Regions from separate parts of the Paenibacillus sp. MAH-35 genome, predicted to be linked through region 2. Evidence: riboswitches for the same ligand, from Rfam matches in the RefSeq annotation. Region 2 holds a riboswitch; each other region holds the start of a gene.
What was found. A riboswitch is a leader RNA that binds a small molecule or an ion and turns the genes downstream of it on or off. The one in region 2 is predicted to bind cyclic di-GMP.
Positions count from the first base shown of each region.

Region 1 (10,776 bases), on a different contig from region 2:
CGAAGTGAAGGTCGTACCTACCGTTGGAATCCGGATGGAAGATATGGAGAAGTGGATCGAGGAGCAAAAACCCGATGTGCTAATCCTGGATGAAGGCCGCTATGAAACCTATGCAAGAGACGGACGTCTCTACGACCTCGAGCCGTTGATCAAGAAGGATAAGTTCGATCTGCAAAACATGGCGCCGTCCATCACCGATGCGGTCCGGACGATTGGCGGAGGGAAGTTGTATGGGCTTGCTCCGAGTTTCTCCAGTCAGGCGCTCTACTACAATAAAAGCTTGTTTGATCAAATGGGCATTCCTTATCCGACCGACAAGATGAGCTGGGAAGAAGTGCTGCAGCTAGCCCGCCGATTCCCTTCCGGAAGCGGGTCGCCGGAGCAGCGGGTCGCCGGATTGATGCTGAACCCGTATGAGGTGCACCCCTATCCTTCGGGCCTGGCGATCGGATATGGACAAGGGTTGTCCTACCTCGACTCCGAGACGATGAAGATGACCCTCGATACGAGCGAATGGAAGCGGACGTTCCAGCTGGCCTTTGAGGCGATCCGATCAGGGGCCATCTATCAGCCTGTGGGAACGCAGTCGTTTACGCCGGGGATGGGGAGTCAGCAGGTTCTGGAGCAAAACCCTTTCCTGGGAGGGAAAGCCGCGATGACGATTGGCGGCAGTGATTTTGTCCAGGAACTGAGAAGGGCTGCCGTCGTTCTGAAAGACCGGATGCCGCTCTGGGATCTCGTTACGGTGCCTGTCGATGCGAAGCGACCCGATACCGGAAACGCGTTATGGCTGCAGGATATTACCGCAATCAACTCCGGCTCCGCTCAAGTCGAAGCCGCTTGGACGTTCGTCCGTTATATGAATGGCGATTCGTTTGCCCGTGCCATGGCGAAAGCTGCGGCAGGCGGCAAGCTGACGAGCCGGACGGCGTATTTGATAGATGAAGAGGGCCGGAATTTGAATGTGTTCCACGCGTTGAAGCTTGATCCGAACGTTTCCAGAGGATCGGGGAAAGTGCCGCAAACTTTTTATTTTTCATTCGAGGCGCTTGCCAAGCAGGAGATTGCGGCCGCTTATGAAGGGCGCAAGACGATTGACGAGGCGCTGAAGGTTTTGCAGGAAAAAGGGCAGGAGCTGCTGGGAATTCAATAAAAGCTGTGCAGGCGAGTTCCGGGAATTAGTAAGGAAAACATGCAGGGCCTCCGCTTATTATGCCTTTGATTTAGTGTATAATATTAGGAAAAAGGCACGGAGGTATAGAATCGAATGTATGATTGGAAAGGGAAAGTGGTCGCCATAACGGGCGCCTCAAGCGGGATCGGGGCGTTAACGGCCGAACTCGTCGCAAGCCGCGGCGCGGTGCCGCTCCTGATGGCGCGAAGCCGTACGAAACTGGACGAGCTGGCGGCGAGAATCGGGGAGAACTGCGAGACGTACGAGCTGGATGTCTCTTCGCCCGACTCGGTGCAAACCGTATTCCGTACCGTATTCGAAAGGCACGGCCGCGTAGATGTACTGATCAATAATGCCGGCTTCGGGCGGTTCGAACGGTTCGAGCAGGCTCCGCTCGCCGATTTCGAACATATGATGAACGTTAATTATATGGGCATCGTCCGCTGTACGAAGGCTGTGCTTCCTTATATGCTCTCCTCGGGCTCCGGCCATATTGTTAATGTCGCTTCGATTGCCGGCAAGATCGGAACGGCCAAATCGACCGGCTATGCCGCGTCGAAACATGCCGTGCTCGGGCTAACGAACAGCTTGCGGCAGGAGTTGGCCGGCACGGGCGTTACGGTGACGGCGATCAACCCGGGACCGGTGGACACCCCGTTTTTCGATTTGGCCGACCCGTCCGGCGGTTATGTGGCTAACGTGAAGAAGCTGATGCTGCCGCCGCGCCGCGTAGCGGAAGCGATCGCCAAAGCGGTGGAACGCAGTCGAGCGGAGGTCGATTTGCCGGGAATCGCGGGCTTTGGCGCCAAGCTGTTTCATTTGTTCCCCCGTACGTTCGAGCGGGTCAGCCGCCGCTTTCTTAATCTGAAGTAAGAAACTGGACCCACCCGATCAGCGACAGCCACAGCGGAATACTGAATAGCGTCCCCCATAACAAGCCTAGCAGCAGATTGCCTTCTTTCTCTCGCATGATTCGTCACTCTCCTCGTCCGAAGTTTGAATACTTCCCAGTATGCTCGGATGAAGGAAAGTTCAACCCTGGGGCGGCGCTGAGCGGGAAATGTCCGTTTCTTTCTGCTCATTAGCTGCTGTATGGGAGTACGCCAAAGAAAAGAAGGGACAGGGAGCTGGCGGAGAGTCATTATGCGATTTTTATAGTCCCGCTTCGGACCGGTTGCCCTTGAGAAAAAAGGACCTCGCCTCCACTTCTACTGTGGAATTGGAGGTCCTTTCGTTTGGGATTTGAGGTGTTCCCATGTCATGCGGACTTCTGGGACAGCCTATGGGTAACCCCCGCTCATGGGAAGGATGGGGGCGCATAAGAGCGGTTTGTGAGGCTGTCGATTCAATGTGGACAACCAAGTGGAAAGGGAAAAGATGACCTTCTGGCGAGTTTTGTCTGGAATCCCCTACCTTACAATCCTTATTCAATCAAGGGATTCCGGACAACCTGTCTGAGCAGAAGAAGGTAACTTTTCACTTGGAACGGCCTGCTAACACTTCTACACAATGAATCGACAGCCTCGTTTGTACCCCTTAATCTGCCCGAAACCAGCTTGCATGAGGAAATAGGAGCGGTTTGAAGCTGTTATAATCCGCGAAAATGGTGCTGACCCGTCCATTTGGTTAAAATAAGAGATACAAACCGCCTCTATTCGCCACTGTTTTTCGAATAGACTGGAAATAGAGCAAAAGACCCTTATCCTTTTACAGAACCAGCACGCATACGGTTCCCAGCGATACCGAGCACTCTCGGCTCGCCGAAAAACTGCTGCACACACAAAAGGCATACATTGCGGAGCAGGTTTTGAGCCGTGTTTAGATCCTATTCATCGGCGGCACGTCATGGCTTCAAATAGATGCTTTTCTTAACCGGATTATTCTCCGGCGGGAGGAGGAGTGGCGGTGTCGGCACTGCGCTGGGCTCTCAATGCTTCGTTCAAGCTGCGGATCTCCTCGAACAGCAGGCGCACTTCCCGCTTCGCTTCGGGATGGTTCTGGTTCCAATGGTTGGTCAGTGCAGGCATCGATTTATGGATATGATTGTAAACAGCCCATTTTCTAACCTTCTCTACAGTTTCCGGATTGGAGCTGCCGGTCAGCAACTCGGCAAATTTCTCGACAAGCGCTTCAAATTCTTGATCAAATACGGGATTCATAAGAGGAACAGCCCTTCCTTCGGCTCGTTTTACTTCAGTCTACCGAAACCTCCAAAAGCTGTCAAAGCCGAACTTGGCTTTGCGTATACGGGCTGCGAATTTGAAATGGCCGGTTTGTTTCGGTATGATGGGGAGCATCATACACACCGGAAGAGGTTGCGGCGATGGAGTCGAGAGAGGTGCCGGATGGGACCGTGCTGGAGCGGGAAAGGCTGGCCGACCCCGAACCGGGCGTTCAATTGTGGAAGATTACATACGTAAGTCAAGGTTTGAAAGTAAAAGGATACTGGGCCGCACCGGAGTCCCGTGAGGCCCTGCCCCCGCTCGTCTACTGCAGGGGAGGCATCCGCAGCGTGGGGATGGTGCGCATTGCCCGGATCGTGACGCTGGCCCGGCGCGGATATTCCGTATTTGCTCCTTTCTATAGAGGAAACGACGGGGGAGAGGGGCGTGAAGACTTCGCGGGAGAAGACCGGTTCGATTTGTATAACGCCATACGTCTCTTAAGAGATCTGCCGCAAACGCGGAACGACTTGCCCGTTTTGTTGATTGGTTTCTCCCGGGGGGCGATGATGGCGCTGCTGGCGGCCAAAGAGTGTGAAGGCGTCGGCCCCGTCGTCGTCTGGGGAGGCGTCAGCGACCTGCTGCTTACGTATGAGGAGCGGGTGGATTTGAGGCGTATGCTGAAAAGGGTCGTGGGGCACCCCCGCAAAGACGAAGAGGCGTACAGGCAGCGGTCGCCGGTATGCTGGGCGGACAGCATCAAGTCGCCGGTCTTGATCGTTCACGGTTCGGAGGACGAGCATGTCGGCGTGGAGCACGCGCACCGGTTGGCGGTGGCCTTGGAAGCGGCAGGCAAGCCGTATGCGCTGCACGTCTACCAGGGGCGGGGGCACGTATTCCCACGGGAAGAGGACGAGCAGGTGCTGGATTCGATTTTTGAATGGGCGGGTCGGGTGTGGAAGTCGCCGGTTGAGTAGTACAACGGCACGAACGCGGGCCTGGAACGGACACGTTTTGAGGCAGATGAAACAGCGGTGTGATCCCAAAAAACGTAGCTTGTCCCGGCTTGCGATGATCCTTCCGAACCCGTTTGCGCCCACAGACGGACCTATGAACCGAATAGCAAATTATGGTTGATAGGAATTGATAATTTTGGTATGATAGGAGCAGGAAGAAAGCTTTTCACGATAACGGCAAACTTGTCGAAAGGCAAGGACGCAAAGCTACAGGGCCTTCCTGACCCCGCGCGGTCAGATGGCAGCCAGTTACCGAACGATTACGCTTTTTTTTGTGCTTTTTTTGCCAGACAACCTCCCGTTCCCAGTCTATCAAACTCAAATACGATAATAGCAAACTTGCCGAAAGGCAAGGACGCAAAGCTATAGGGCCTTCTTGACACCGTCAAATGGCAGCCTGGCCGCCGAAAGGAGTTTGCAACATGCGTAACCTGTTGCTTGCCATCACGATGTTGATCGCGTTTTTGATCCCTGCGCCGGCCGCGTTTGCCGCGACTGCCGAGGATTGGCTAAACCTGGACCATGTGGACAGAGGGACGATCGGGGTTCGATACGACGTCAGAGATGACGTCAAGACGAAAGTTATGGTAACGAAAGGACCAGACAAGTACACCTACCTGCTCACTCCGGGCAAATGGGAAGAGACGTTCCCGCTGCAAATGGGCAACGGCGACTATACGGTCACCCTGCTGGAGCAAGTGAGCGGCAGCAAATATAAAGTGGTGCGGGAAGCCGCAGTCACGCTGGATATGGACAATGACGCGAACGTCTACTTGAATCCGGTGCAAAACGTCAACTGGAGCGAGACAAGCCGGGCGGCAGCCATTGCGAAGGAATTGACAAAAACGGCGGCAACCGATATGGAGAAAGTTCGGGCGATTTACGAATATGTGACCGGTACGATCCGTTACGACGAAACGCTGGCCGCCAATGTGCCTGCAGATTATATACCGGATATCGACCGTACGGTCGCGCTGGAAAAGGATATATGTTACGGCTATGCGGCGCTGTTCGCCGCGATGCTGCGGAGCGTCGATATTCCCGCCAAACTGGTAATGGGGACGACGGATTACGTTGATGTGTATCATGCTTGGAATGAAGTTTATTACGACGGGGCATGGACAACCATAGACACGACCGTCGACGCGGGCTGGAAAGAGAACGGCAAAACGTTCGAGATGACCAAGGACGCTACCCGGTATGCGGCAGCCAAATATTATTAAAAAATAAAATCAATCGGAAACCGGCTTTGGACGACATGTCCAAGGCTTTTTCCAGTTTGTTCAGAAATTGTATAGCCGGCAGCGTTATAATGCAGGAAACCTAGGCCGGATCGTGCGCCAATCGAGACAAGCGGAGGTGGTTGGCACGAAGGCTCCTTGTCGGCACGTGTTCTGACGTGCCGTCCTGCGCGCGAGAGGCAGGTTCAGAACAGTCAAAATTCATAATCAGGGTGTAGGGAGACCGAAGGAATTTATGAAAAAGAAAAGAATGAGTGGACTCGTACTTGCATGGTTACTGCTGTTTCAAACTATGTTTGGAGGCACGGTCGCCTGGATGAGCGCCGGTACTTCAGGGAACGTTCAAAATTCCGTGTACGGGCAAGTGACGAACGCGGTGTATGCGCCTCCGGTCGTTAATGCCGGGAGTATCTTGACGAAAATCGTCCTGACCGATCAGAACGGTACGGTGATCGACACCGTCTACAATCCGGGCAGCAGTCTGGACGTAGGGGCAGCCGTAAATCTGGCTTACGAGTGGGAGCTTCCGAACGGCCACGGCTATACGAAGGACAGTATATTTACGTTCGACCTGCCGTCACAGTTTGAAATTTTCACGGATATCAACGAACCGCTCGTCTCCGGACAAGGGACTGTGGGGCATTTTACAGTGAGCCGGGACGGCAAAGTTGTGATGACGTTTAACGATTATGTGGAGTCTCACTCCAATGTGAGCGGCAAGCTGGAGATCCGCACCGAATTTAAGAAAGAAGTCATTAATGGAAGCACGGAAGTTATTATTGCGATTCCGGTAAAAGGCGGCGTGCAAACGGTCATCGTTCATCTGAAGCCGAAAGGCGGCAAGCTGATCGATAAGCAGGGGCAAGCGGCCGGCAAAAACCAGATCGACTGGAAAATTCAAATTAACAAGTCGCTGGATACAGTGAAGAAGGCGGTCGTAAGCGATACGCTTCCTGGCGGACTCGAGTTAATCGCCGATTCGGTTAAGGTGTACCATCTTCAAGTGAACGGCGACGGCTCGGCCGTGACCGGCGCTCTGGTGGACAGCAGCGAATATACGGTCGAGACGAACGGAACCGGCGCGTTTAAGGTGCTGTTCCGCGACGAGACGATCAGCAAAGCTTATGAAGTGCATGCCTCGACGCGAATTACGGGAGACCAGACGAAATTCCCCAATACCGCCGTGTTGTCCGGCGAAGGGATCGCCGACGTGAAGGCTACGGCGGAAGTTACCGTACAGAGGGGCAAGTTTTTGGAGAAGTCGTATAAGGTGGAAGCTGCTACCGGAATCGTAACCTGGACCGTCAAGTACAATTTCAGCGAGAGCAAGATTACCCAGGATAAAGCAATCATCGAGGATCAGTTCTCCGCTAATCATGTATGGGTCTCCGAATCGTTGAAGGTATACAAGGAAGCGACGACGGAGCTGATACCCGCTTCCGCTTACCAGGTAACTCCGACCGCGAACGGGTTCAAGCTGCAGTTCAAGTCCGATATCGATTCGGCGTATACGATCGTGTATCAGACGAAACCGGTCGACCGTCTCACTTCCGAGACGGAAAAAGTAACGAACAAAGTCGTATCGAACGGAACTAACGTTGGAGTAACGGTTCCGGTTCAGAAAAGCCGCGTTTTAGTCAAAGAGAACCGGGGCACGAATTATACCGATTACAAGGACAAAACGACGACCTGGCGCCTCAGCATGAATGAGGATACCAAGCCGGACGGCACGAAGTACAGCATGGACAACGTCGTCCTGACGGATACGTTTCCGAACGGGGGATTGGAGTTTCTTCCGGATTCGCTGAGCGTGAAAGCCGGCGGGATCGAGTTGCCGAAGAGCGACTACACGGTCGAATCTCCGGACCCCCGCAGCGGATTTGTGATCAAGTTCAACAAAACGATCGATAAGACGGTAACCGTTGAATACAAAACGAAATTCAACCTCGGCTGGAAAACGGATAAAACCAAAGGCTTGATCAATAGAGCTTCCGTTACCTGGACCGAAAATGGCAAGTCGTTCGGACCGATCAACAGGGAAGCGACTTTCACCCCTGACGACTATACGAACAATAACGGCAGCAAAGACGGCACGTACGATCCCGTTAACAAAGAGATCACGTGGAACGTCAAGCTGAACTACAATCTGGACCCGATTGCAGGAGCCAAAGTGACCGACGTTCTGGGGCAAAGCCAGACGTATGTGCCGGATTCGGTACGGGTTTACGAGATGACGCTGACCGGGAAGCGGAACGGAGTCGCCAAAGGCAGCGAGCTGCCCGCGGATCGTTATGAAGTGATCGTCCCGTCCGAAGCGAACGGCCATATGCTGACGGTTGTTTTCAAGGACGATCCGCTCGAGAAGCCGTATTGGATTACGTTTAAGACGACGCTGAAAGGCGCGTTGATCGAGCCGGAAATTCACAACACCGCCAAGTTGATGAGCGGAACGGCAGAGGTTGCCAAATGGAACGCTTATGTCAAAGTTCCGAACGGCGGTACGTATGTATCGAAAACCGGCACGCAAAACAATAACAAAATCGATTGGACGATTCGGATCAACGAAGGACAGTCGCACATATCCAACGCCAAGATCATCGATAATCCGAGCCCTAATCAAATTTTGATCGAGGACTCGTTCCGCCTGTACGCGACGAAGGTTAACGCGAGCGGCTATGCGGAGAAGGCCGGATTGCTGATGAGAGACACGGATTACACCTTGGCGATCTCGACGATTTCGGGAAATCGGGAAACGTTCGTGCTGAGCTTTACAACCGATATTTCCACGGCGTATATTCTGGAATACCAATCGTTCATTAACGCTGCGGACAAAGACAAGGTGGAAAACACCGTTTCGCTTGAAGGGGACCGGTTGACGGTAGAAGTCCGCGAAACGAGCAAGGAAATTATCGTTCGCACGTCTTCCGGCTCGGGTTCGGGCGGCGGAGTGACCGGCAGTCTGGAAGTGACGAAGGTCGACAAGGACGATCCGGCCAAACCGCTGGCGGGAGCGAAGTTCGCGCTGTACGACAAGGCGGAGAAACGTGCGCCGCTCGTCCGGACTACCGATGCGTCAGGGAAGCTGCTTTTCACCGGCCTGTTGTATGACGATTATATTTTGGAAGAGCTGGCCGCTCCGGAAGGCTATACGATCGACGAGAAGAAACGGAACGTAACGATCGACTCGAGCATAACCGGCCAGGGAAATACGAAGAAAATCACGGTCACGAACAGCAAGAAGGCTCCACCGGTCGAGCCGACAGGCAGCCTGGAAGTGACGAAGGTGGACAAAGACGATCTGACCAAGCCGCTGGCGGGAGCGAAGTTCTCGTTGTCCGACAAAGAGGGCAAGCGTGCATCGCTCGTGCAGACGACGGATGCGGACGGCAAGCTGCTGTTTGCCAAGCTGCCGTACGGCGACTATGTTCTGGAGGAGCTGGAAGCTCCGTCCGGATATGCGATCGACGAGAAGACAAAGGACGTTGCGATCGGCACGAGTGCGACGGTCCATGTGAAGTTGACGGTCACGAACAGCAAGAAAGCTCCACCGGTCGAGCCGACAGGCAGCCTGGAAGTGACGAAGGTGGACCAAGACGATTCGGCCAAGCCGCTGGCGGGAGCGGAGTTCTCGTTGTCCGATAAGGAGGGCAAGCGCGCTCCGCTCGTGCAAACGACGGATGCGGACGGCAAGCTGCTATTCACTAAGCTGCCGTACGGCGACTATGTTCTGGAGGAGCTGGAAGCTCCTGCGGGTTATGTGATAGACACGGCGAAACATACGATTACGATCGATGCCGAGACAGTGAAAGTCGACAATACGCATAAGGTTGTCGTCACGAACCGAAAAAAACCGGATACCGGGAATCCCGAAAATCCGGGTAACGGAGGCAACCCTGGCGGCGGTGGAAATCCTGGGGATGACGGCGAAGAGCCGAAGGAGCCGGTGACTCCGACGACTCCGGTTAATCCGCCGACTACCGGAGAACCGAAAACGCCGGTAACGCCGACGAATCCTCCGCTCACGGAAGTTCCTGACGAAGAGGTGCCAAGAGGCGGACCTACGCCAAGCCAGCCGCCGAAGGAGGAATCGACGGTGGAAGTGGAGGAGGAAGGCGTTCCGCGAGGCGGACCGGTTCCGGCGCCTACGCCGAATCCGTCCCCGACCCCGGAAGTTCCGGTCTCGACGCTTCCGAAAACGGGCGAGGCGAGCCGTAATCCGTTTTACTTGACGGGTCTTGCCCTTGTAGCGCTCGGTATATGGCTGGGACGCCGGCAGTTGAAATCGAAATAATAGCCGTTGGCTCCCGCGGTTCCCCTTGTCCTGACGTTCCGTCGGGGGAAGGGGGCCGTTTTGTTGGCCGGCCGGCGGAAAGGAGCCGTTTCATGCGGTTGCTATCGTACGGAATTATTTTGCTTGGAATTGTAGTGATGGCCGCTCCCAAACTGATGGAATGGAAGGCGGATCGGGAGGTAAACCGGCTGCTGAAGGAAGCGGAACAGATGGAAGCGGCAATCGCTTCTGACGCCGATCCGCAGCTTAGGGATGGATACTGGCGGCTGTCCAGCTTATTTGAGATGGAGACTCACCGGCTGGAGGAAGAAGGCGGGGGGGCTTCTTCTGCAGAGGCACAGGATGCTTCCGCGCCAATTGCTGCGACCGAATCCGCAGCTGCACCCCCAGCGCCCGCCGCAGCCGACAAACCGAAGCCGCAGCCGATCGCTACGATCGAAATCGCCTCGATCGGGGTGAAGTTGCCGGTGCTGGCGGGCGCGACAGAGTCGAATATGGCGCATGCGGCTGCACATATGACAGAGACGACGCAGCTCGGCCAAGCCGGCAATGCGGCGATAGCCGCACACCGGGCGCGGACGAAAGGCCGGTTGTTCAACCGTCTCGACGAGGTGGCGGAAGGCGATGAGATCGTGGTACGGAAGGCCGGGCAGGAGTATGTCTATACCGTCTTCCGGCACGTCATCGTCGAGCCCAGCGATGTGTCGGTGCTGAATACGAACGGTGACGATAAAATGATTACATTGATCACCTGCGACCCAGTAGATACCGGAACGCACCGGCTGATCGTCCAAGCGAGGATGGAATAACCGGCCGCAACTATGTTGAGGCGAGGCCCATCCTCGCTTTTCTTTTTGGTCGCTCCCGGATGCTGACTGACGCCGCGATACCG
Region 1 covers NZ_JBYUPU010000017.1:92,870-103,645, forward strand. Annotated here, with positions in the region: gene AC3Y2E_RS18955 (ABC transporter substrate-binding protein) at 1-1,153, shown strand, start outside; gene AC3Y2E_RS18960 (SDR family NAD(P)-dependent oxidoreductase) at 1,268-2,047, shown strand; gene AC3Y2E_RS18965 (YusU family protein) at 3,052-3,333, opposite strand; gene AC3Y2E_RS18970 (alpha/beta hydrolase family protein) at 3,498-4,313, shown strand; cyclic di-GMP riboswitch class I at 4,519-4,609, shown strand; cyclic di-GMP riboswitch class I at 4,675-4,761, shown strand; gene AC3Y2E_RS18975 (transglutaminase-like domain-containing protein) at 4,775-5,575, shown strand; gene AC3Y2E_RS18980 (collagen binding domain-containing protein) at 5,829-9,884, shown strand; gene AC3Y2E_RS18985 (class D sortase) at 9,977-10,693, shown strand.
Region 1: another riboswitch for cyclic di-GMP. It lies ahead of AC3Y2E_RS18975 (transglutaminase-like domain-containing protein); the one in region 2 lies ahead of AC3Y2E_RS18015 (hypothetical protein).

Region 2 (10,776 bases):
AACGCTCCGATTACGGCGAGGCCGTCCCCCCGGTCCCTGTCGTGGCGGCTTCGCGGGACGAACCGTTCCGACATCCGCTGGATCGGAGAGTACATCCGTTTCGAGCCGACAGCGGCGACCGTCGCCCACAAGAGGACGACCACTCCGACTACGATCAGCGTCGTCAGCCGGATGCGGTCGGACTGCGCCGTAAGCTGCTTCATGGGCGAAATGGCGATGTACGTCCAGTTGTTTTGCGTCGACGTCTGAATTTTGTAACGGGTTCCTTCGATCTCCACCTGATCGGCCAGTTCTTTGCCGCCGCTGCGCCCTTCGTAACGGATCACTTCGCTCAGCGGCTTCCCCATCTCCCCGTGCTCCGAGCTGATGACGATCCGGTTTCGTTCGTCCGCAACGAGCACCCGGCTGCCGTATCCGTGTTCGACCGAGCCGACGAACTCCAGGATGTCCTCCGGCTTCACATGCAGCACGAGAACCCCCTCGTTGTAGTTCGACTGAATCGGTACCGGCCGGAACAGCAGCAGATCGGGCTGATCGTCGAACGTATTGGCCGGAACGAAGATGGACTCGTTTTCCAGCGGATTCATCTTGTCCAATATCGTCGGTAGGCGGAACATTGAAGTCTGCTCCGAGGAATATTGATTCGAGTATATAAAGTTGTTGAACCGCTTATAAATAAGCGACACGTTGCTGTATTCGACCGGCGATGTGCTGCGAATCCTACGGATCGTCTCGTTCATTTCGAGAGAGGCGCTCAAGTTGTCGATTCCCGGCCCGTCGCGTACCGACTTCTCGACCGCCAGATTCGTTGCGATATAGATAGATGAAGTTTGCAAGCTTTTCATAAATTGATTCAGCTGCACCTGCATCTGGTTAAGCATATATTTATGGTTTTGGTCCACTTCGCTTTGGATGCTTCTCGAAGCGATATACGAGGATAGCAACCCGACGATCAGAACGGGGATGATGCTTACAAACAGCGAATACAGAAGAAGCTTCCGCTGAAACGTGAACGTCACTTTGGCAAATTTTCCGGATTGCTTACCGCTCATCCCCGCACCTCCTTCGTCCAAAGTTTTAAAGTGGTTTTACGCAGCGGAATTAAAACGCTTACAGCAAAGCTGGTGCAAGGTGCATGAGTTGCTTGCAGCCTGCCGCTGGCCGTTGACCGACTGCCCGCCGGAACTCATTTTTATTTCACACAATATTGGGATTTACCATTCACTAGCTTGTCACCTACTTGTATTATACCTTCGGGGAGGCGGAACGTACAGCTTGACTTCTCCGCGCTCGCTTCCGGTTCGGCTATCCCAGCAAGAGCCGGTTGAAAAAAGGAGGACCGCCGGGTCCCCCTTCGGAGTAAGAATCGCTTAACGGAGCCGGATAACCCCTTCTCCCCACGTCTCGCTTCCGTAAAATAGTTCCAGCCGGTCGCCGTCGGCCAGCGCTCCGACCCCTGCCGGCGTGCCGGTGAACAGCACGTCTCCGCGTCCGATGCCGTAATGCTCGGCGCAAAAGTCGACGATCGTCTGCAAATCGAAGATCATCTCGGTGATGCTCCCCTTCTGCACGTCTTGGCCATTGATCCGAAGCCCGAACGGCTCGGAGCTGAACGCAAGCACACCGGGAAACGGGCGGAAAGCCGAGATCGGGGCGGAATTGCGAAACCCTTTGGCGGCCAGCCAAGGATAGCCTTTTTTCTTCAGCTCGCTCTGCACATCGCGCAGCGTCAGATCGACACCGAGCGCTACTCCGTCGATCAGCTCGTCTACTGGCAAGCCCGGCTCATAGTCGCGGCCGATCCGGATGACGACCTCCGCCTCATAATGCACCTCGCCGCGCGTCCCCGGCACCGCGATCTCGCTTCCGTCCATTAGCGCCAATGCATGGGTAGGCTTGGAGAACAGCATCGGCTGCTCGGGAACGGCGTTGCCCAGTTCTGCGGCATGTAATCTGTAGTTTCTTCCTACGCAATAAATGTTGCGAATCTCGCTGAATGCGCTCATCGGTTGTCTCCCGTCTATCTTATTTCGTAGTTATGATGCCCTCTTTGTTAATTTGAGCCCCGAACGAAATATCGGTCAATCGTTTAAACAGCTTGGCCGCCGCTTCCTCGCCCATCGGCTCGGGATTGGCCAGCTTCGTCAGTACCGGCACCGCCTGAAGCTCGCACCCTCCGTCCTTGGAGCAGGAAGCTTGCAAAATAACGGTCTCCCACGTTACCGGGTCCTCGTTCATCGTGAATATAAAGTTGCCGAGGCTGTAGGCGATCCATTTTCCTTTGTAATTCTCGAAGCCTTGCAGCACATGCGGGTGGCCGCCGATAATCAGATCGGCTCCGGCATCGATGTACTGGCGGGCGTAATCTTTCTGATACGCCTCCGGCATATCATGGCGTTCCAGCCCCCAATGCGCGACCACGACGACGAGGTCGGCTTCCTTCTTCGCTTTCTCGATCGTTTGCAGAGGGAGCGTCAACGCATACGTGTCGGCCACGCCCGGCGTATCTTTGCCCGCCTTCCAATCCGTCGTCGGCACCACCTTGCTCAGTCCGATAAAGGCGATTTTCATCCCTTTTTTCTCAATAATGACCGGCTTGAACGCTTCCGTAACGTTCCGTCCGGCTCCGAACCAGCGGATGCCGTTTTTGTCGAGATGGGTGAACGTATCGAGCAGGCCGGTCGTACCGTAATCGAGAATATGGTTGTTCGCCAAATTGACGAGATCGATGCCCGCCTGCTTGAACGCGGGAAGCGCCGCAGGCGTCGAACGGTAAGCGTACTGCTTGATCTGCGCCGTCCCCCGCTCGGTAATCGGCGTCTCCAGGTTCGCGATCGTCAGATCGGCTTTTTCCAGATAGGACTGGACGTTTTTGTACGGATAGTCGTAGCCGTTTCTCTTTAGGGTCGCTTCCACGTTGTCGGCAAAGATGACATCCCCGACGAACGTAAGCTGGACGCGGTTCGGATCGTCCTGGCCGGCTCCGGCGCTGCCGCTTGGTTCCGGCGTGCCCGTGCCGGGTGTATTTCCCGAATCCGTCGGCGTGCCGGTGTCGCCGGGCTTCGGCGTGCCGGTTGACGGTACGTTTGCGCCGCCCGGGTCAGGCTTGCCGGTGCCGCCCGCCGGTACGTCACCGCCGGACGACGATGTTCCCGGGTTGGCTGTTTGCCCCGGAGGAGCCGCCTCCTGCTTTTGCGCGCTGTTATAAGTGATCCAGAACAGGATCGCCAGCGTGAAAAAAGATACGATCAATACGGTAGTCGCCAGACGACGGCGTTTTTTATTTTTCGAATGACTGCGCTTGCGTTGAAATTTCTCTTTCCGGGATGTTTGTTCCATATCGGCTCCTTTTCCCCTTTTCTATGAACCTATTATATCAGAAAGAAACGCGGCGTGGTCGGCTTGCGGGAAGATTGGAAGGGGAACCGCGCGAATCGGATGGGCCCGCCGCAAAAGAGAGGCGCATGTGTTCGTGAGCTCCTGAGCTAACTGATGATAAGCTAACTGATAGAATAAGAGTCTCCGGTACCCTCTATTTTCGGCATATGGCGACGACAGAGACGGATAGAAGCGGTTTGTACCCCTTATTTCGGTCAACTGGTAGGGGGTGCACCCTTTTCGCGGATTTTAGCGGCTAAAGCGACTTGCGCGATTCGCGATTAACGCGATTTGCAGCTGACTCGACAAGGAAGAGGCTCCTTTTTCCGCTTAAGTACGGTGAAGAACGTTCCGTTTCCGTTCGATTAGGCAACGCATCCTCACAAAAAACTTTTCACGCCGAAAGAGCCTGCGGAAGCGCAAGCTGATCCTACGAGCAAATCGTACTCCGCCCCGCCGACTCCTTCCCCGGCACTAAAAAAACAGGCCGGTCGTTAAGACCAGCCTGCATGTACGGGTTATGCTTTATCGACTCCGCTTGCACCTTGGCTTCGGGCGGGCGAGGATCGAGCCGATCCCCTCATCTCCCGCCGGAGCGCCTCGGGCCGGAATTCCGTTGCGGCTTGCCCCCGCCGCCGCGCGAATCCTTGCCCGGCGATCTGGCTGCGCCGCCGCCATAACCCGTAGAATGGCGGGATGATCCCGCGCCCTGGGACGGCGATGGCCGGGAGCCGTTCTGGTGAGACCGTTCGCCGCCGCTGGCGGTTGGGGCCGGTTTGCCGGAAAAAGGGCGCTCCTGCCTCGGTGCGTCCATCCGGCCCCCACTTGAAGCGGTCCGCCGCTGGCCTTGATCGGCCACTCTCGACGGCGCGCCTCCTCTGCCGCCCCTATTCGAATTCGGGGTACGGCTGCCGGCTTCCCGGTCCGACGCGAACTGCCACCCGCTGCCCCGGCGGCGCATCCCTTCTTCCTTGTCGCTCCCGCTCGGCTGATCTGCCTGCATCCGCTCAAGCGTTGATCCGATGCCTTGCTCGATTTCCCGGAGATGCCCGGCATCCTTCGGAGCGGCAAGCGTAATCGCCATCCCTTTCTGTCCGGCGCGCCCGGTCCGCCCGATCCGGTGAATATAACTTTCGGCGTCATGCGGGATGTCGTAGTTGAATACGTGGGTTACGCCTTCGACATCAAGACCGCGCGCCGCTACATCGGTGGCCACCAGCAGCTGGAGACCGGCCTCGCGGAACCGTTTCATCACCGCCTCCCGCTTCGCTTGGGACAAGTCGCCGTGCAGCTCGTCGACATTTTGCCCTTCGGCGAGCAGCGCTTCGGTTAATTTTTTGGCGCGGATTTTGGTCCGGCAAAAAATAACGGCGAGATACGGCCGGTACAGCCGGATCAGTTGAAGCAGCGTATCGCGCTTGGCCCGATCGGTCGTCTCGACGACCAACTGCCGGATCGAATCGAGCGTGATGGTGCGGCCCTGCACCCGGATATCGTCCGGACTTCGCATATACCGTTCAGCGAGCAGCCGGACCGATTCGGGAAACGTAGCGGAGAACAGCATCGTCTGCCGGTCGTCCGGCGTATGCCGGATCACTTCCTCCACTTCGGGCAGAAAGCCCATATGCAGCATCTGATCGGCTTCGTCCAGCACGAACGTTCCGAGCCGCGTTAAATCGATCGTGCCGCGCCGTATATGATCGAGCAGCCGCCCCGGCGTAGCGATGACCAGATCCGGAGCTTGACCGAGCTTATGCGCCTGAGCGATGACGTCCTGCCCCCCGTATACCGGCAGCACGGTCGCTTGGACCGACGAAGCCAGCTTTCCCGCTTCCTCGGTGATCTGAATTGCAAGCTCGCGCGTCGGGGTAAGAATCAAGGCCTGCACCTCACCTGTGCCAGGCCGCATCATTTGCAGCAGCGGAAGCAAAAACGCAAACGTTTTGCCGGTCCCCGTCTGGGCTTGTACAATAACATCCTTCCCGGTTAAAGCGACGGGGATCGTCTTCTCCTGTACCGGAGTGGGCACGGCCAGCCCTTCTTTGCGCAGCGCTTCATTAAGTCTTCCGGCTATGCCGAGCGACATAAAATTCATACTCAAAACCAACTACCTCTTTTCCGGCGAATACAGTTTGTCCTTTGCAGGAGCGATGATTTAAGTATAGGGGAAACGGCATCCGCCGTCCAACTCCGGTGAGTACGCCGCTGTATAGCCGGCTGGACGCGCTTACCGGCTCGTTTTCGCCGACGAATAACCCGTTAGTCTTGGATGCCAGAACCCTCGTACTCCGACTTGGCTCAAAAATCGTTGACAATTTGGTTTTTGTGATATATCTTTAAATCAAGATTCTTAAACATGATAGTTGCGACGAGGAGCGGTTCATATGAGCGATTTCCCTGCATTGGTCAAATCAAGAAGATCGGCGAACAAATTCATTCCGGGCATCGAGTTGCCTGACAAAGAGCTGGAAGAGCTGTTCGCTCTCGTCAAGTTCGCCCCGTCCGCGTTCAATCTGCAGCATACGAGTTACATCGTCGTTCGGGACCCGGCGAGGAAGGAACGAATATATGAAGCGGCAAATAAGCAATATAAAGTTCATACGGCTTCCGCTGTTCTGGTCGTGCTCGGAGATACGCGCGCCCATCTGAATGTCGGTCCTATCAACGAGGGACTGCTGCACCTTGGCGTAATCGATCAGCGCGAGTACGACAGCACCGTGGAATCGACCATTTCCTTCTACGAGCAGCGGGGCGACTCCTTCATGAGAGAAGAAGCCGTCCGCAGCGCAAGCTTGTCGGCGATGCTGTTCATGCTGGCCGCGAAGGACAAAGGCTGGGACACGTGCCCGATGATCGGATTCGATCCGGATGCGGTAAGCGATATTTTGAACATACCGGATACTTTGGTGCCTGCCATGATGATCACAATCGGCAAGGAAGATACTTCGTCCCAAAGGCCGCGGGGCTACCGGAAACCGGTCGGGGAATTCGTCCACTACGAGACGTTCGGGCCGGCAGACTCGCATTCCTAACACGATCCGCTGGTGGTATAATGAGTCTGCTAGGAACGTAAGCGACGAATATACCGCGAAAGGAGGCCGGAGGGATATGACTCCACCGAGAAACGAATCGCTGCAGCTGTACGTCGTCTTGTCCAGAGCATGCCAATGGGTAAACGCGCATGCCGACCGGGACATCCGGAGGCACGGCTTGAACCGGACCGAATTCGGCGTTCTGGAGCTGTTGTATCATAAGGGGCGCCAGCCGTTGCAGCAGATTGGCGGCAAAGTATTGATGACGAGCGGCAACATTACCTACGTTGTCGACAAGCTGGAGAAGAAGGAACTCGCCGAACGGGTAGCCTGTGCGGAAGACAGGCGGGTCTATTACGCGGAGATTACCGAGAAAGGAAAAGCGTTTATGGAGAACGCGTTTCCGGAGCATACGAAAGCAATTGAGGAAGCTGTTTCCGGGTTGACGCCGGAAGAACAAAAGCTGGCATCCGAGCTGCTCAAAAAGCTGGGCCTGACCGCAGAACAAAGCTTCAAGTGAGCGTCCTGCTAGGCAGACCGACAGACCAGCGGTCAGACAACCGTCCGGGGTAACAACGGCGGTCGGCTAGCCATGCAGACCGCTTCGGTTTCCTGCATGATCCGATTCCCGAAATCCGATCCGGCGTTACTCCTCCCAGCCGCAAGCGTCATGTACGCAGCGCAGTTGCTAGATACTTGCGGCATACTATTTTTTTGCACCATTTTAACTTAAAATTAAGATTTTTATTGATATATGATTTCCTATCCGTCTTTGTTGAAGTGTGTTGTGTATGTGCCATTATTCTAGGTATGGAGGCTGATTCGCTATGAATATTCAACGTTTTTCACCAGCTCAGCAAGGAACGGGAGCGTTTGACGGAGGTAAAATTATCGAGCAGAAGCCGATCGGATTTCCCGGTGAAGGCGGTGCCGTGAAACGTGTCGGTCCTCTCTTCTACTGGGCGTGGGCGTTTACGCCCGAGGATGGCTATATTCCCCCGCACCCGCATCAGGCCTTCGAGATTGTCACCTATGTGATCCAAGGCAAGGCTGTGCACGGAGACTCGCTGGGCACCAAGAGTACGATTGGAGCCGGCGGAGCGCAAGTGATGCAGACGGGATCGGGCGTCTCCCACGAGGAACGTTTTGTCGGACCGGATATGGAAGGATTTCAGATCTGGTTCGAGCCCGACCTTCGCCAAACACGTTACGATCAGCCGACCTATCGCCAATTCGAGCACGAGCAGTTCCCGGTTCAAGAACACGAGGGCGTCACCGTCAAAGAAGTCATCGGCGGGCAATCGCCGGTAGCGCTGAAGGTGGATGCGCATATGCGGGATATTACAATACAGGCGGGCGGCGAATATGTGCTGGAGCTGGCGGCGGGACGTTCGATGGCGGTTCTGGCGATTCGCGGCACCGGATCTCTCGGTTCGGCCGATGACGAACCGTCGGCGCTGCATTCCAAAGATTTCGCCGTATTGGACGCAGGCGGGACTAGCGGCTCAGCCGTTGTGAGAGCAGCGGCAGGTGAAGCTCTGCGACTCGTCGCGATCGACGTGCCCTCGGAAACCGATTATCCGCTGTATAACAAACGCTGATCGCACCGGATACCGACTCTCTGTCGAAACCGGCAATGAGAAGCCTCACATGCATAAGCTGCGAAAACCGGACTCCTAATCCAACGCCCCGGTATGATTTGCACCTCATAATGAGTCGGTATGCACGATGTGCCGCCAGTCAAGGCAGGAGACCGCTTACGGACCTGCCCTGACTGCGTGTTCCGGCGGCGGAAAGCATAACCCGGGCGCTGGCGGCGGCAGAAAAAAACGGGATAAAGAGCTCTCGCACCACGCACGGCACGAAAGCTGCTTTATCCCGTGTACGGTCCGGCCGTCCCGGCCGACCGCGGAAGATCCGCTCCTATACCGTCCGTGGAGCGGCCAAATATTCTTGAAGCAGCCGGTACAATTGAATGACCCGATCCAAATTTTTGCTGAACCGGAACGAAATCTTCCTCTCGCCCTGCCAATAAAAAATAAACAGATTGTTGTGCCGCCCGACGACGAGCTCCACATCCCACTTCGAATCGTTCAGCCGGTACTTGTCCCGGTTAAAAAAAAGCTTCGGCCCTTCCTTCGAACGATACATGCCGACAAAGTCGTTCCCCATCTTCAGGTAATACCCTTGCTCCGCCGATGCGTGCCGTTCCTCCATAATGATTCAGCTCCTTCGCCCAAGTGATGAAGAGCCGATACTGGTCCTGCTCCCGTTCCCCGACCCCTGGCATACAAAAAAATCCCCCAAAAGCGCAGACCTGCTTCGTAGCCCATCGCTGTTCCTTTGGAAGCTCCCGTTATCCATAAGAAATTGCTTGGCACAACTTCCTATATTACAAAAAACTCCGATCCAAATCGTTCGGCAGCTGGCTGGCTTGGCAAGGTCGATTCCGACCTGCTGCTTTAGCCCCTCTAGCTTTGCGTCGCCGGCTTTAGCCGGGTTTGCCGTTTGTCGGGAGGTAATCGAAGTTAGGTATGGTATGGTATGTATCGCGTCTTCCTTCTTAGAATAGGGGAGAAGCCCCTTCTTCGCATCCTCCTTTGTACCTAATTCCGGGAAAAATGCCCCGATTATTTGCAATTTTCTTCTTTTTTTCGACAACTATTCCCGGTATATTCCATATGGTTACTATTTTTATCCTTTTTCGCGATGAATGCCCCTGCGCAAAATAAGTTTTTTTCTGGGAGCCAGATAGTTCAGTCCGCTAAAAATGGACACGTTCCTCTCAAAAAGAAAGGAATCGGGCGTTAACCCGATTCCCCGGCTTGCCGATCAGCCCTTAGATCCAAGCCCGGCTGACGATAACAAGCAAGATGAACAGTACCAGAATTACGCCTGTCGAAGTAAACAAGCCTCCAACTCCCGGGCCGCAACCGCATCCTGCACCGCCAACGTATCCCATGGTCAGTCCTCCTCGATATTTCATGATTGTGCGGCCGACATCCGTTGCAACCGGCCGGGCGGCCCGATTGACAGTCGGGATGAATGAACCACACGATCTACAATATGAGGAGGGGCGGGTAACGGACTGTACAGATGTCCCGGCGAACGTAACTTTTTATCAATACCGGTTTGCGGCACTCCGCTTACAGGTCGTCCGGATTTTTGATGACAAGAACGGGGACTTTCGCATGCTGCACCACATAATGGCTGACACTGCCGAGGAACAGCTCCTTCAGCGTGCTGAGCCCTCTGCTGCCGATTACGATCAGATCCGCTTGCAGCTCTTCGGCGTAATCGAGCAGGGCGCGCGCCGGATCTCCTTGAAGCAGCGCAGTCGCCGCATTCGGCAAATCCGTCGCCAGCTCCTTGGCTTCGTCCAGCGTTCTCTCCGAGTCGGACAACTCGTCCAGCTCCATGCGCACCGGCGCGGCGATCATCGCTTCGCCTACGACCAGGTTCGGATAATGGAATACATGGGCGATCGTAAGCCGCGAGCCCGGTATGCTGCGAACGAGCTCCTTTGCGCGCAAGAGCGCCGACTGGGCTTGCTCCGATCCGTCATATGCGACCAGTACATGTTGAAATGGCATATACAGCACCTCTTTTGTTAGATAGATCGTTCTTATTTCAGCGTACCACTCGTCATGTCCGGATACTGTGAGAAACATCACAAGCGGTTGCAGTACATCCTACATCTATACCCCAATATGCCACGGTCAAAACAGCCCTGCTTCATCCGCTCCAACTTAGGGCGTCCCCTGGATTCCGATTACAAGCTTGAATGTTTTCCGCGGTTTCCGGTCAAACCGGACACCCTCGGACGTATCCAGAATGAACACGCTCCTGCCGACCCATATACGAACGTACAGGGAAATCACCCGGCGGGGCCAGTGGATGCCTCGCCGTTCATACTCAGTGCCGTCTTCCTGCTCAAATTCCGTGCGTACCAGCCACCGGTTTCCGATGCCGAACTCTACAAATTGCTTCATGAGACGCACCTGCCTTGGCTTGATAGGTCAGTTGGACTTCGATTGGATTCGCTGGTAAAATAAGACTTATGAGCTAACGAATATTATTTTCGTAATTCGAAAGCTGATCGCACCTAACAATCATTAAATGAACAAACAAACAAACAAACAAACAAACGAACAAATAAACAGGACAGGTAACCCTCTGCTCGGATAGATGGATGTCGAAGGGGGTGGCCCTTCTACGGAGTTTCCGTTTCATTTAGTTCCACCAAATGTATCCGTTATATTTCCAGTAACGACGAGTGAAGCACACCGTCTTTTCCCATCCGGGAGAAGGCGGTTATTTTTATTTAGGAGGAACGATAGGGATGGAATTTAGCAAATCTTACGTT
Region 2 covers NZ_JBYUPU010000016.1:1,406-12,181, reverse strand. Annotated here, with positions in the region: gene AC3Y2E_RS18050 (helix-turn-helix domain-containing protein) at 1-1,052, opposite strand, end outside; gene AC3Y2E_RS18045 (fumarylacetoacetate hydrolase family protein) at 1,371-2,006, opposite strand; gene AC3Y2E_RS18040 (CapA family protein) at 2,026-3,339, opposite strand; gene AC3Y2E_RS18035 (DEAD/DEAH box helicase) at 3,959-5,473, opposite strand; gene AC3Y2E_RS18030 (nitroreductase family protein) at 5,763-6,410, shown strand; gene AC3Y2E_RS18025 (MarR family winged helix-turn-helix transcriptional regulator) at 6,487-6,930, shown strand; gene AC3Y2E_RS18020 (pirin family protein) at 7,238-8,011, shown strand; gene AC3Y2E_RS18015 (hypothetical protein) at 8,334-8,627, opposite strand; cyclic di-GMP riboswitch class I at 8,828-8,926, opposite strand; gene AC3Y2E_RS18010 (sporulation protein YjcZ) at 9,250-9,372, opposite strand; gene AC3Y2E_RS18005 (universal stress protein) at 9,557-10,003, opposite strand; gene AC3Y2E_RS18000 (DUF3977 family protein) at 10,160-10,402, opposite strand; gene AC3Y2E_RS17995 (DNA-binding response regulator) at 10,753-10,776, shown strand, end outside.

Region 3 (10,776 bases), on a different contig from region 2:
GGGCGTGATGGCGTTCCAGAGCTGGTACAGCGTCTGGCAACAAGCAAAGCCCGGCTTGACAGCCGCTGCCGGCAATCCGCTCGAGTGGAGCCTGCCGCTGCACCGCGTGCTGGATATGCCGACACCGGAGGAAGCGTCCAGACTTGGCGATCTGGTCCATCAGGATAACTTCGGCGGGGTGCAGACGATCCGGCTATGCGAGCCGCTATCGGTCGAATGGGAGACGCGAGGCGGGGATTACCTGATCGATCTGAGCAGCTTCGGACCGGATACGACCAACGTATTTTGGCCTCAAGGCCTCGTAACGCGGAGCGAGCCGTACCGGCTGTACGTATCGTTTTTGCGGTTGCGGGACGCCTATGGCAGCGCCGTTATCGCATTTAACACGATGAACAAGCTGCGACGGGAAGGGATTCAGAGCGTGATGCTGCTGGGCAAAGGCGAGTTCGCCGAACGACTGCTTCACGAGGCGCTGCTTCAAGGAATCCGGATAGAACGGGTTCTTGATTCCGAACCGGCCGTACAGACGAGAGCGGATGGCACCACAATCGATACGCTGCCTCCGGCTTGGGAAGAAACGATTCGTACGGATCACACCGGGTATACCTACGTAATCGGAACGCTGGTCCGTGTACAAAGCTGCAGGCGGATGCTGACAGACGGTTATTCTCGGCTTAATCCGGCTGTCAGGCCACAAGTGATCGAACCGTTTGTCTAGCTTTCGTTGATTGACCCGATTGTGCGCAAAAAAGCGGAGACAGCCGTCACCTTTTCAGGAACAGCTTGATCTCCGCCTTAACTTTCGATCCCGCCTATATTCTCTATCTTTTGCCGATAGCCGCGTATCTCGAGCGGAACGGCTTACCGTCCCACAAGACGGTCGTACCGGTACGCCGGCTTTGAACCTCCGGTTCCTCAAGGAGCAGGAAAAAGTTTTTCGTTGGCAGCTCGCCCAGTCCGTGTTTGGCCGACAGTTGGTTTAAGTAGGGCTTCATATCCTCAAGCTGACCGGACAAGTTGCCGCCATCCTGCGAGAAAGCGTACAACACGCCGGCGATCGGCACCCGCTTGACACGATGCTTCTCGGAGACGCGCAGGAAAAAATCCCAGTCCCAGTAATGATACACTTGCTCGTCGAACGAACCGACAGACTCATGCACTATTTTGCGGTACAGACTGCCTGACGGGACGAAGGTGGAGAACAAACGCATAGCGGCCAAATCGTGTTCGTACGCAAATTCCATACGATGCGCAGGAACCCGCGCACCGTCCTGCCATACCAAATTGACGATCTCGGCATCGGAGAACACCATATCGGCGCCCACTATATGCTTCATCATCGTCTCGATATGGGAAGGGACAAGAAGGTCGTCGTCATCGCAAGGCATGATATACTCCCCATCCGCGTATTGGAGCCCGATATTGCGTGCCCGCACATGCTTCCGGTTCGTCTCCAGGTTTACGATCCGAATGTCCAGCTCCGGATACAAGCTGCAAACCGGCTCGACCGGGACGCCGTTGTCGTTCACGACGACTACCTGCAGCCGTTTATAGGTTTGGCGGCTGACCGCCTCCAGCAGTTCCCCTAGCTCGCCAAGCCGGTTATAAGTCGGCGTTAATACGGATACAAGTGGCAGCATCGCAGATCCCCCGTTCCTTTTCTTATCTTCCGAGCAGAATGCTGCTATTATACCATAGCCAGACCGGAGACGGGACGGAACGAACGGTTCTAGATAGGCAGAGTCCCGGCTAGCCTACGATTTCTTTAATTTTCAGCGCGCTTGTTTTGCTCAGATCGATAAATTCGGTATCCAGCGATACGAGCGGACTGGTCGGATAATTGGCGTTGATCAGCACGATCTTCCCCCGCCGTTCATCGGTTAAAATGATCTCGCTTCCGACCTGGGCGGACATCAGCCGATTCAGGAACGTCATGCCGATCTTCGAATCGAACCGGTTCTGTAATATATCCGCATGCAGCTTCTGAATAACCTCATAAAAAGGAAGTGCAGGGCACCCCGGGCGATCGGTCGTCATCGTTAAGTATACGTCCGCTAAAGCGACGATTTTGCTGAACAGGTGGATATCCGCGCTTTTGAGCTTGGACGGGTAACCGCTGCCGTCCTCACGCTCATGATGCTGCAAGGCGACAAGCGCCACGCGGGGATCGAGTTCCGACTCTTTGAGCAGCTCGTATCCGATGACGGTATGCTGTTTCATAATCTCGAATTCGTGCGGCGCCAGTTCCGTCGTTTTGTTCAGCAGAGCGCTGGGAAGCTTGACCGTACCGATGTCGCACAGGCTGGCGGCCATCGCCAGAGTCGACACTTCCTTCTCTTCCAGCTGCAGCCAGCGTCCCAGCATCGCGGCGATAAACGCAGTGCCGATACTATGCTTGAAGCGAAAATCGCCCTCCGCCTTCAGCTCGGCGAACAGCTTGTAGATGTTTCGGTTTTGCGTCGCTCCCATAATCGCCGGCAGTAAGTTGGACTCCATTTCGGAAACAGGAATAGTTCCGGTATGCAAAACGCATTTCTCAATTTCCTGCATTTTGGCATCCGCCCGTTTTACAAACTCGACCGTATTGTCCGCCGCTGGCCTGACCTCGGCAGCTTGCTTGGCCAACTCCGCAGCAGGCTGATCTTCCTTCCATACCAGTCTGGAATCTTCCTTCGGCTCGACGGGTACGGCGCGAATATCAAACAAATCGATTTGGAAGTTTTGCAGCTTCTCGATATGTCCTTCGGTAAGAAGCGTATCCACAGGAATGAGCATCATTCCCTTGGCGCTTATCACATTATGTAGCAGTTTTTTTCCGATCAAGTCTTCATATCGGTCGTACCGCATATCCGGATACTCCTCCTCGAAAATAGTGAAGAAATCGCTTACATTGCGGAAGCTACAGTCGCCAAATGACAGACGCATAAAAGAATCCCAACTTCAAAGAAGCCAGGACCGGTTTTATAACGTGAATTATAAAATTTCCCTATGCTTCGGCAGCCCAGCCGCCATCGGTTTACAACCGGAAGGCCTGCAGCTTTGCGTCCCTACCTTTCGATAAGTTTGCCTTTTCGACTATATTCCCCATCATAATCCATTCGGCCAAGAAAATCTATCCTTTCTTTGGCTGTTTTTGGTTATAAAGCCTCTGTTCAATAGGACCAATAGGCCATTATGCGATTAGTTTCCGCCAGTGAAGCGGATGGGGAAGCGATCGGGTAAGGGGGCCCAAATAATTAAACCTATGCAAGACTCACCTCCGACATCTTTTATTTTCCCCAGTTTTTTAAGCCGCCGGGCCCGTTTCGTATCCCAAAGCCTCGCTGAAGCGGAGTTCAAAATTATTTTCAAAAAAGGTTTACCCTTGTGATTTAAATCACATGTTATTCGCAAAACATGTGGTACATTAAAGACGTGGAAAGGAAAACCAAAGAAAGCGAAAAAACAAGCAGGTGATACCCACAAAGCAAACAGCAAGCCTATCACCGGCGAGAAGAGCGCACAAGAAAGGAAGATGCGTCATGCGGCACTTGAAACCGGCCATGCTTCGATCCCGATCCAGCCGACAGCGAAAACCGACCGATAAGTGAATCTTCTCGGAACTAGAAAGGTTCACGCCAACGGTGCAAGAGTATAACAGCAATTCATTCAACATCAACATCGATCCAAAACCTTTTTTACACCCTAGATTGTGAAAAAGTTCACATTATAATCCCATGAGGAGCTGATTACCATGTTGTTCAAATTTTGGAGAGAAAATCGTTACGCCGCTGCCATGCTGCTTATCATCCGGTTGTACCTTGGCTGGGATTGGATGACAGCCGGCTGGGGGAAATTGACCGGAGGGTTCGACGCCGGAGGGTTCCTGAAAAACGCCATTGCCAAGCCGGTAGTCGATAAAGCGACAGGCGGCGCGATGTACCCGACCTTCACCGCGTTCCTTGACAACTTTGCGATGCCGAACGTGAAACTGATCAACTTCCTGATCCCGCTCGGTGAGTTCCTGGTCGGACTCGGCCTTATCGTAGGGGCCCTGACGACAGCCGCCGCCTTCTTCGGACTGATGATGAACTTCATGTTCCTCTTCGCCGGAACGGTAAGCACCAACCCTTGGATGGTTCTGATCGGTACGATCGTCCTGGTCGGCGGAACGAACGCCGGCAAATACGGAGTCGACTACTACCTGATGCCGCTACTTCACAAAGCCGCTGCTCACTTCAAAAAAGACAAAAAAACGAAAGGCGGAACGCTCGGCGGCACTCACACACCACTGAACGCGTAACCTGAACGGTAAGCCAAAAATCGCCCCCGCTGCCATCACAGCGGGGGCGATCTTTGATGTTCCGGTTTCCCGGGTAACGGCGAGCCGGTTATTTTAACACAAACTCCGTGCGGCTATACCCTTCCCTCGTCTTGCGCACTTCGAGTACGGCGGGGAACGCGTCCTTCAGCTCCTGCACGTGAGAGATCACGCCGATCGTCCGGCCCGCCTTTTGCAGGTCGACCAGTGTGGCGACCGCTTTGCCGAGCGATTCCTCGTCCAGCGAGCCGAAGCCTTCGTCGATAAACATCATTTCGATCGTGACACCGCCCTGATGAGACTGGATGACATCGGTCATCCCCAGCGCCAGACATAGGGAAGCGTTAAACTTCTCGCCGCCGGACAACGTTTTGACATCGCGGTTTTGCCCCGTATAAGCATCGTAAACGTCGAGTCCAAGGCCGCTTTGCTTGCCGCCCTTCTCCAAGCGGTCGCTGCGCTGCAGCATAAACTGTCCGTTGGACAAGTTCGATAGCCGGGCATTTGCCGCCTGCAAGATCTGCTCCAAATATTCGATCAGTATGTATCGCTCAAACGATATCTTAAGCGGGTTGTCGCCTTTGATCATCTGGTACAGGTCCATCACCTGCTCGAGACGCTCTTCGAGCTCGCGGGCTTTGCCTTGCGCCGCCTCGATCGACCGTCTCAGCCGCTCGGCCTCCTGGCGGTACCGCTCGGCCGTCTGAATCTCGGCCAGCACCTGCTCCAGCTCGCGCTTCTGCTCCGCCAGCGCTGCGCTCATCGCGCCGGTGTCGGCCGGTTCGCGCCCGGCAAGCTCCCGCTCCAGCTCGGCGATCTGATCCGCCAGCGCCGCGACCGATTGGCGGAATGCCTCGATCCGTTCGCGCAGCGCCAGGCGCTCCGCCTCCGCCAGCCTCGCCTCCACATATTCGGCCGGCGAAGCGAAGCCGCTCTCCGCCAGCTCCAGCCGGAACCGCTCCCCGGCCTGCCGCAGGTTGCTCTCCGCTTCTTCCAGCTGCGCGGCCATCTGGACTTCGCCCGCCTTCTCGGCGGCGAGCTTCGTCTGCGCCGCTTGCAGCCGCTGCTGCGCTTCCTTCCAGGCTGCTTCGAGCTTGGCGACGAACGCGCTTTGCGCTTTCATCCGCCGCTCCAGCAGATCCGGCGACCGCAGCTCCTCCGGAATGCGCTCCAGCTCTTTCGCGAGCAGCGACTGCTTCGAGCCGCTCTCCACCGCAAGCTGCTGCTGGCGCTGCTGAAGATCGTCCTTGCCCTTTTGCTGCTCATCCAGCTTCCGGTCCAGCAGGGCTTCTTCCTGCCGCAGCGCCGGCAGCGAAGCGGCAAGCTGCTTCAGCTTGTCCGTCTCCGCACGAAGCTTTTTGCCCTCGGCTTCCAGCCGTGCATATTGCTCTGCCAGGGCTGCCGGCTCGATGCCGTGCTCGGACGCCTCCTTCGCCCCGGCGTCCCAGCCGGTCCGCGCCGCCGCCGCTTGCGCCTTCGCCGCGCTGAACTCCTGCTCCGCATGGCGCAGCGACTCTTTCGCCTGCTGCAGCGCTTCGCGCGACGGAATCACCTCCCCGGCGGCCGCTTTGCTCGGATGATCGGCGCTTCCGCATACCGGGCAAGGCTTGCCGTCGTGCAAATGCGCCGCCAGCAAGCTCGCCTGCCCTTCGATCCAGAGCGTCTCGAGCCGGTCGTGCTCCGCCCGCATCCGCCGAAGCTCGCGCTCCTGCTCGGCTTCGAGCCGGCCGAGCTCGCCGAGCCGCTTCTCGAGCTCGCTCAGCTCCTTCAGCAGCCGCGCCTGCTGCCGCATGCGATCGAGCGCCTCGAGCCGCTCCGGCAGCGCCGCCGTCTCGGCTTCGGCCGCGTGGCGCCGCTCGGCGCACGCCCGCTTCGCTTCGCGGACGCCGGCCAGCGCCTCCTCGGCCGCCGCCAGCTTCGCGCGGCCGGCCCGCTCCTCGCCGGCGAGCCGCTCCGCTTCGCGCCGCAGCGCGTCGAGCTGGCGCACCGCCGGCGTTAGGTCCGCGAGCCGCTGCAGCTCGCGCTCCGCGTCCTTGCGCTCCGGCTCGCGCGCCTCCTCGCCGCGGTAGCGCGCCTCCGCTTCCGCGAGCGCGCTTGCCGCCGCGGCCGCGTCCTGCTGCTTCGCGGCGAGCTGGCGGCGCTTCGCCTCGGCGTCCCGCACCGCCTTCGCCGCCTGCTCCGCGTACGGCTCGAGCCGCGCCGCCCGCTCGGCGAGCGCAAGCCGCCGCTCGCGCTCAGCCACATCCTCGCGCTGACGCTCCAGCTCCTCGCGCCTTGCGCGCTTCTGCCCGAGCTCGGCGAACCGGCCGTTCAGCAGCAGCGCCTCGCGGAGCTCGTCCTCCCGCTTCTCGAGGCGGGCCGTCAATTCGCCTTTGCGCTCGGCGCCTGTGCGGGCAAGGCCGTCATAATACGCGGCTTCCTCCGCCAGACCGTCCATCACCTGCGACGCGTTGCAGGTCGGCTGGCCGAACGTCGCGGCAAGCCCGCTGCCCTCGCGAAGCGGCATCGTCTCCTGCGTCTGCTTCAAGTACACGTCGGCCTTCGACGCCGCTTCTTTATAAGCGTCCTTCAGCTCCCGGTGCTTCTGCTGGAACCGCTCCTCCAGTCTCTGGTACAGACCGGTCCGGAAAATGCGCCGGAGTATATCCTCCTTGTTGTCGGTATCGGAAGTGAGCAGCTTGCGGAATTCTCCTTGCGGCAGCATGACGATCTGACTGAATTGCTCCCTCGTCAGCCCCAGGATCGTCTCCAGCCTCGCATTCACTTCCCCGACGGTGAACCGGTCGACGCACGGCGTTTCTTGGCCCTCTGTCGTTTCGTACAGCTCCGCTTTGCCGCCCGTTTCGCTTTTGTTCGCCCCTTTCCGGTGAGGCAATTGTCTAAAGATCCGGTACGTCCGCGCGCCCGCGGCAAACTCGAAATCAACGGCGGTATGCGTTTCATCGTCGGCAAAATGGCTGCGCAGCATCCGCGGCTCCGCGCGGTCCTCTCCGCTCGCATAACCGTACAGCGCAAAACAGATCGCATCGAAAATCGACGTTTTCCCGGCGCCGGTATTACCGGATATAACGAACAACCGCCGATCCTCCAGCCTATGGAAATCGACCGTCTCTGAATCGCGGTACGGACCGAACGCCTGCATCGTCAGCTTGATCGGTCTCATACGGCGTCCCCTTCCTCTTTGAACACTTCTCCATATGTATCGGCAAACAGCAGCCGCTTCTCCTCTTCGAGCGGCTTGCCTTTCACTTCCTCGTAAAAGGCCGCAAACAGCGCGACCGGATCGGCTTCCCGCCGCCGCTCCGGCGTATTGCCCGTCCCTTCGGCCGTTTCAGCCGCATCCCTGACTCTGACTCCCTCGGGCCTTCGCTCGACGTGCAGCGCATTCGGATAAACCGCCCGTACTTTCTCCATCGGAAACAAAACCGGGTTGTCGTTCGTCAGTGTTACAAATACGTAATCGTCGCAGACGGAATGAGTCTCGATGTCCTGAATCGTTCCCGTTATCCGACGCATATCCCTAAGCGGGACCAGCTCGCGCCGGTCGATCGCCGCCGTGCCTTGCGCGTCCAGCTCGACTACGTAAAAGCATTTGCGGTGCGACTCCTCGGAGATCGAATATTTCAAGGGCGATCCTGCGTACCGGATATTGTCCTGCAGCACGTAGTGCGCCTGATGCAAATGGCCGAGCGCCGTATAGTGGAAAGGCCGGAAATATTCCGCCCGCACATGCTCCGCCCCGCCGATCGAGAGAGGACGCTCGGAATCGCTCGTATTGTCCTGCGGCTCGCCGCCGGGCGTGACGAAGGCGTGTCCGACCAGCACGTGGCGCGCTGCTGGGTCCATCGACGCCTCGATCCGTGTAACAATCGCCCGCATCGCCTCGTCATGGGAACGAATCGACTCGTCCCCGTACAGGTGCCGGACCTGAGCCGGGTCGGCGTACGGAACGAGATGAACGTGCACGTCCCCGTATTCGTCCCGCAGCACGACGGGACGCGGTTCCGCCCGCAGCTGACCGGCCAGGTGCAGGCCGCGTCCTTCCATGATCCGGGTCCCGAAGTTCAGCCGGTCCGGACTGTCGTGATTGCCGGATATGGCCAGCACCGGCGTATTCAGGCCGATGACGATCCGCTCCAGCAGCTCGTCCAGCAGGTCGACCGCCTCGGTCGGCGGCACGGCCCGGTCGTACAGATCGCCTGCGATGATGACCGCATCCGGCTTCTCGCGCTCTACCGTATCCACGAGCTGCCGGAGCACGTGTCTCTGGTCTTCTGTCATATATACGCCCTGCACCAGCTTGCCCAGGTGCCAGTCGGCGGTATGTATCAATTTCACGAATCGTTTCCCCCTTGCCTGCTTACCTTGATCTCCTTACTAAATTCGGGATAAACCGGAAGATTCCTGTCCGGACGGGCCAAATTGGGTATCGCCAATTGTTGCATATTTGGGATAAGTGATGTTTGTGAGGCTGTCGATTCATTGTGGACAACCAAGTGGAAAGGGAAAAGATTACCTTCTGGCGAGTTTTGTCTGGAATCCCCTACCTTACAATCCTTATGAAATCAAGGGATTCCGGACAATCTGTCTGAGCAGAAGAAGGTAACTTTTCACTTGGAACGGCCTGCTATCACTTCTACACAATGAATCGACAGTCTCGTTTGTACACGTTATTTTGGAGAAAAAGCGGACTTGGAGAATAAGAGTCTCAAACGGGACTTTCCTAGTTATTGTGTAATACACGGTCAAATTTAACTAATATTCCCAAAATATATACTTAATTTCCTGAATTCACTCCCATAATATTACATTATTTTCCTTGTTAAATTTCTAACTTCCCTTTAAAATCAAGGTTCTCTGGGATTTCAATATGGAAATAGTTTTTTAGGCTCTAATAATTTGTTAGGTAATACGCTTTTTTCCTTGTGCGACAAGGGATTTCGGCGTTTTGGAACACTAACTAGGAAAGTCCCGCAAACAGCTCCTAATACCGTTCGGACGGCTCATTTTGAGGAAATAAGAGCTGCGAAAGACCTCTATTTAGTTGACGTGCCGTAGCCGGGAAGCCGGCGGTTGAGTGGTGCAGGGATTGGTGGTCTGGCGTGCGGAGCGAGGGTTCGAGTTTCGAGGTTTGAGGTTTGAGGTTTGAGGTTTGAGGTTTGAGGTTTGAGGTTTGAGGTTTGGGCTTGGGGTTGGAGTCGGGGTGCGGGGTGCAGCGTTCAGCGTTCAAGGCGCAAGGTGCGAGGGTAGCCACACCAACCGAAAACGCCGCCCATCGGCGGCGTTCGGCATTATTTTTTTCGAGGCAGTATAACCTCTTCCTCTTCACGCATCACTTGCTTTTGTTGTACCGGTCGTAAGCAGCTTTGTACACTTTCAAATAATCGGCCACGCCCATGTTTTTAACGGTCGTTACGTACTTGTCCCACTCGGAGAACGAGACGGCGCCGGTAATGAATTTCGCTTCCATCTCGGTGATGTACGTCTGGATGTCGCTTCCTTTCGTCTTCATGAACTCTGTCTCTTCATCCGTAAAGTTGAAGTTGTACCACAGCTCCTTGATCGCGTGCGGCTGGGCCTTCTTCCCGGCTTCAACCGATTCCGGCAGCGTCTCGGAGCCTTTGAAATATTTCTCCTGCACATACCCCGGGTAACTTCCGCCCATCCAGGTAACGTATTTGGTCAGCGCCTGGTCCATCGTCAAGCCGTTCGGATTTTTCTTGATTTCATCGACGAATTCCAGCTTGCCGTCCGCCGCCTTCGTGTAGCTGACGCCTTCCTGACCCATAAAGTAAAACGTAGCGCCTTCGTCGCCGTAGAAATGGTCCATCCATCTGACGGTCGCTTCGATATGTTTGTTTTTGTCCGTAATGACGAACGCGCCTGGCCATACCATCGGTACTTTGATATGCGTATACAGCTGGTCGCCGTGAGGTCCCTTCAAAGCGCCGAGACCGAAATACCCTTCGCCGTTAAATTGCGTTTTCGGGTTCGGGTTGATCGTCGCGCCGAGCACGTCTTTGCCGCCTTTGGCATACAGCTGGTTGCCGGTTTGGGTGAAGACGTCTTTGTCGATCAGCCCTTCGCTGTACAGTTTGTTCATAAATTGAAGCAGCTCTTTGAAATTGTCCGTCGTCCGGAAAAAGCGCAAATCGTTCGTTTTCGGATCGATGTCGACATGCTTATGCCCAAGGCCGCGCGTTCCGACGCCCCACGCTCCCATGATCTGCTCCATGAGCGGGTTAATCCCCGTGCCGCTGTACGGAATTTCGTCGGCTTGTCCGTTGCCGTTCAAGTCGGTCGTTTTGACTGCCTTCAGGTAGGCGTACAAATCGTCGATCGTCTGCGGCTCCTTCATATTCAGCTTGTCCAGCCAATCCTTCTTCACCCACAGCGGAGTGCCGATCAGCATCGGCAGAAATTCCGGGCTGTAAAACGACGGGAACGAATAAATATTGCCGTCCGGCATCGTCAGC
Region 3 covers NZ_JBYUPU010000002.1:7,999-18,774, forward strand. Annotated here, with positions in the region: gene AC3Y2E_RS01870 (HAD family hydrolase) at 1-718, shown strand, start outside; gene AC3Y2E_RS01875 (glycosyltransferase family 2 protein) at 822-1,640, opposite strand; gene AC3Y2E_RS01880 (HD-GYP domain-containing protein) at 1,750-2,847, opposite strand; cyclic di-GMP riboswitch class I at 2,993-3,078, opposite strand; gene AC3Y2E_RS01885 (DoxX family membrane protein) at 3,734-4,282, shown strand; gene AC3Y2E_RS01890 (AAA family ATPase) at 4,371-7,463, opposite strand; gene AC3Y2E_RS01895 (exonuclease SbcCD subunit D) at 7,460-8,638, opposite strand; gene AC3Y2E_RS01900 (extracellular solute-binding protein) at 9,633-10,776, opposite strand, start outside.
Region 3: another riboswitch for cyclic di-GMP. It lies ahead of AC3Y2E_RS01880 (HD-GYP domain-containing protein); the one in region 2 lies ahead of AC3Y2E_RS18015 (hypothetical protein).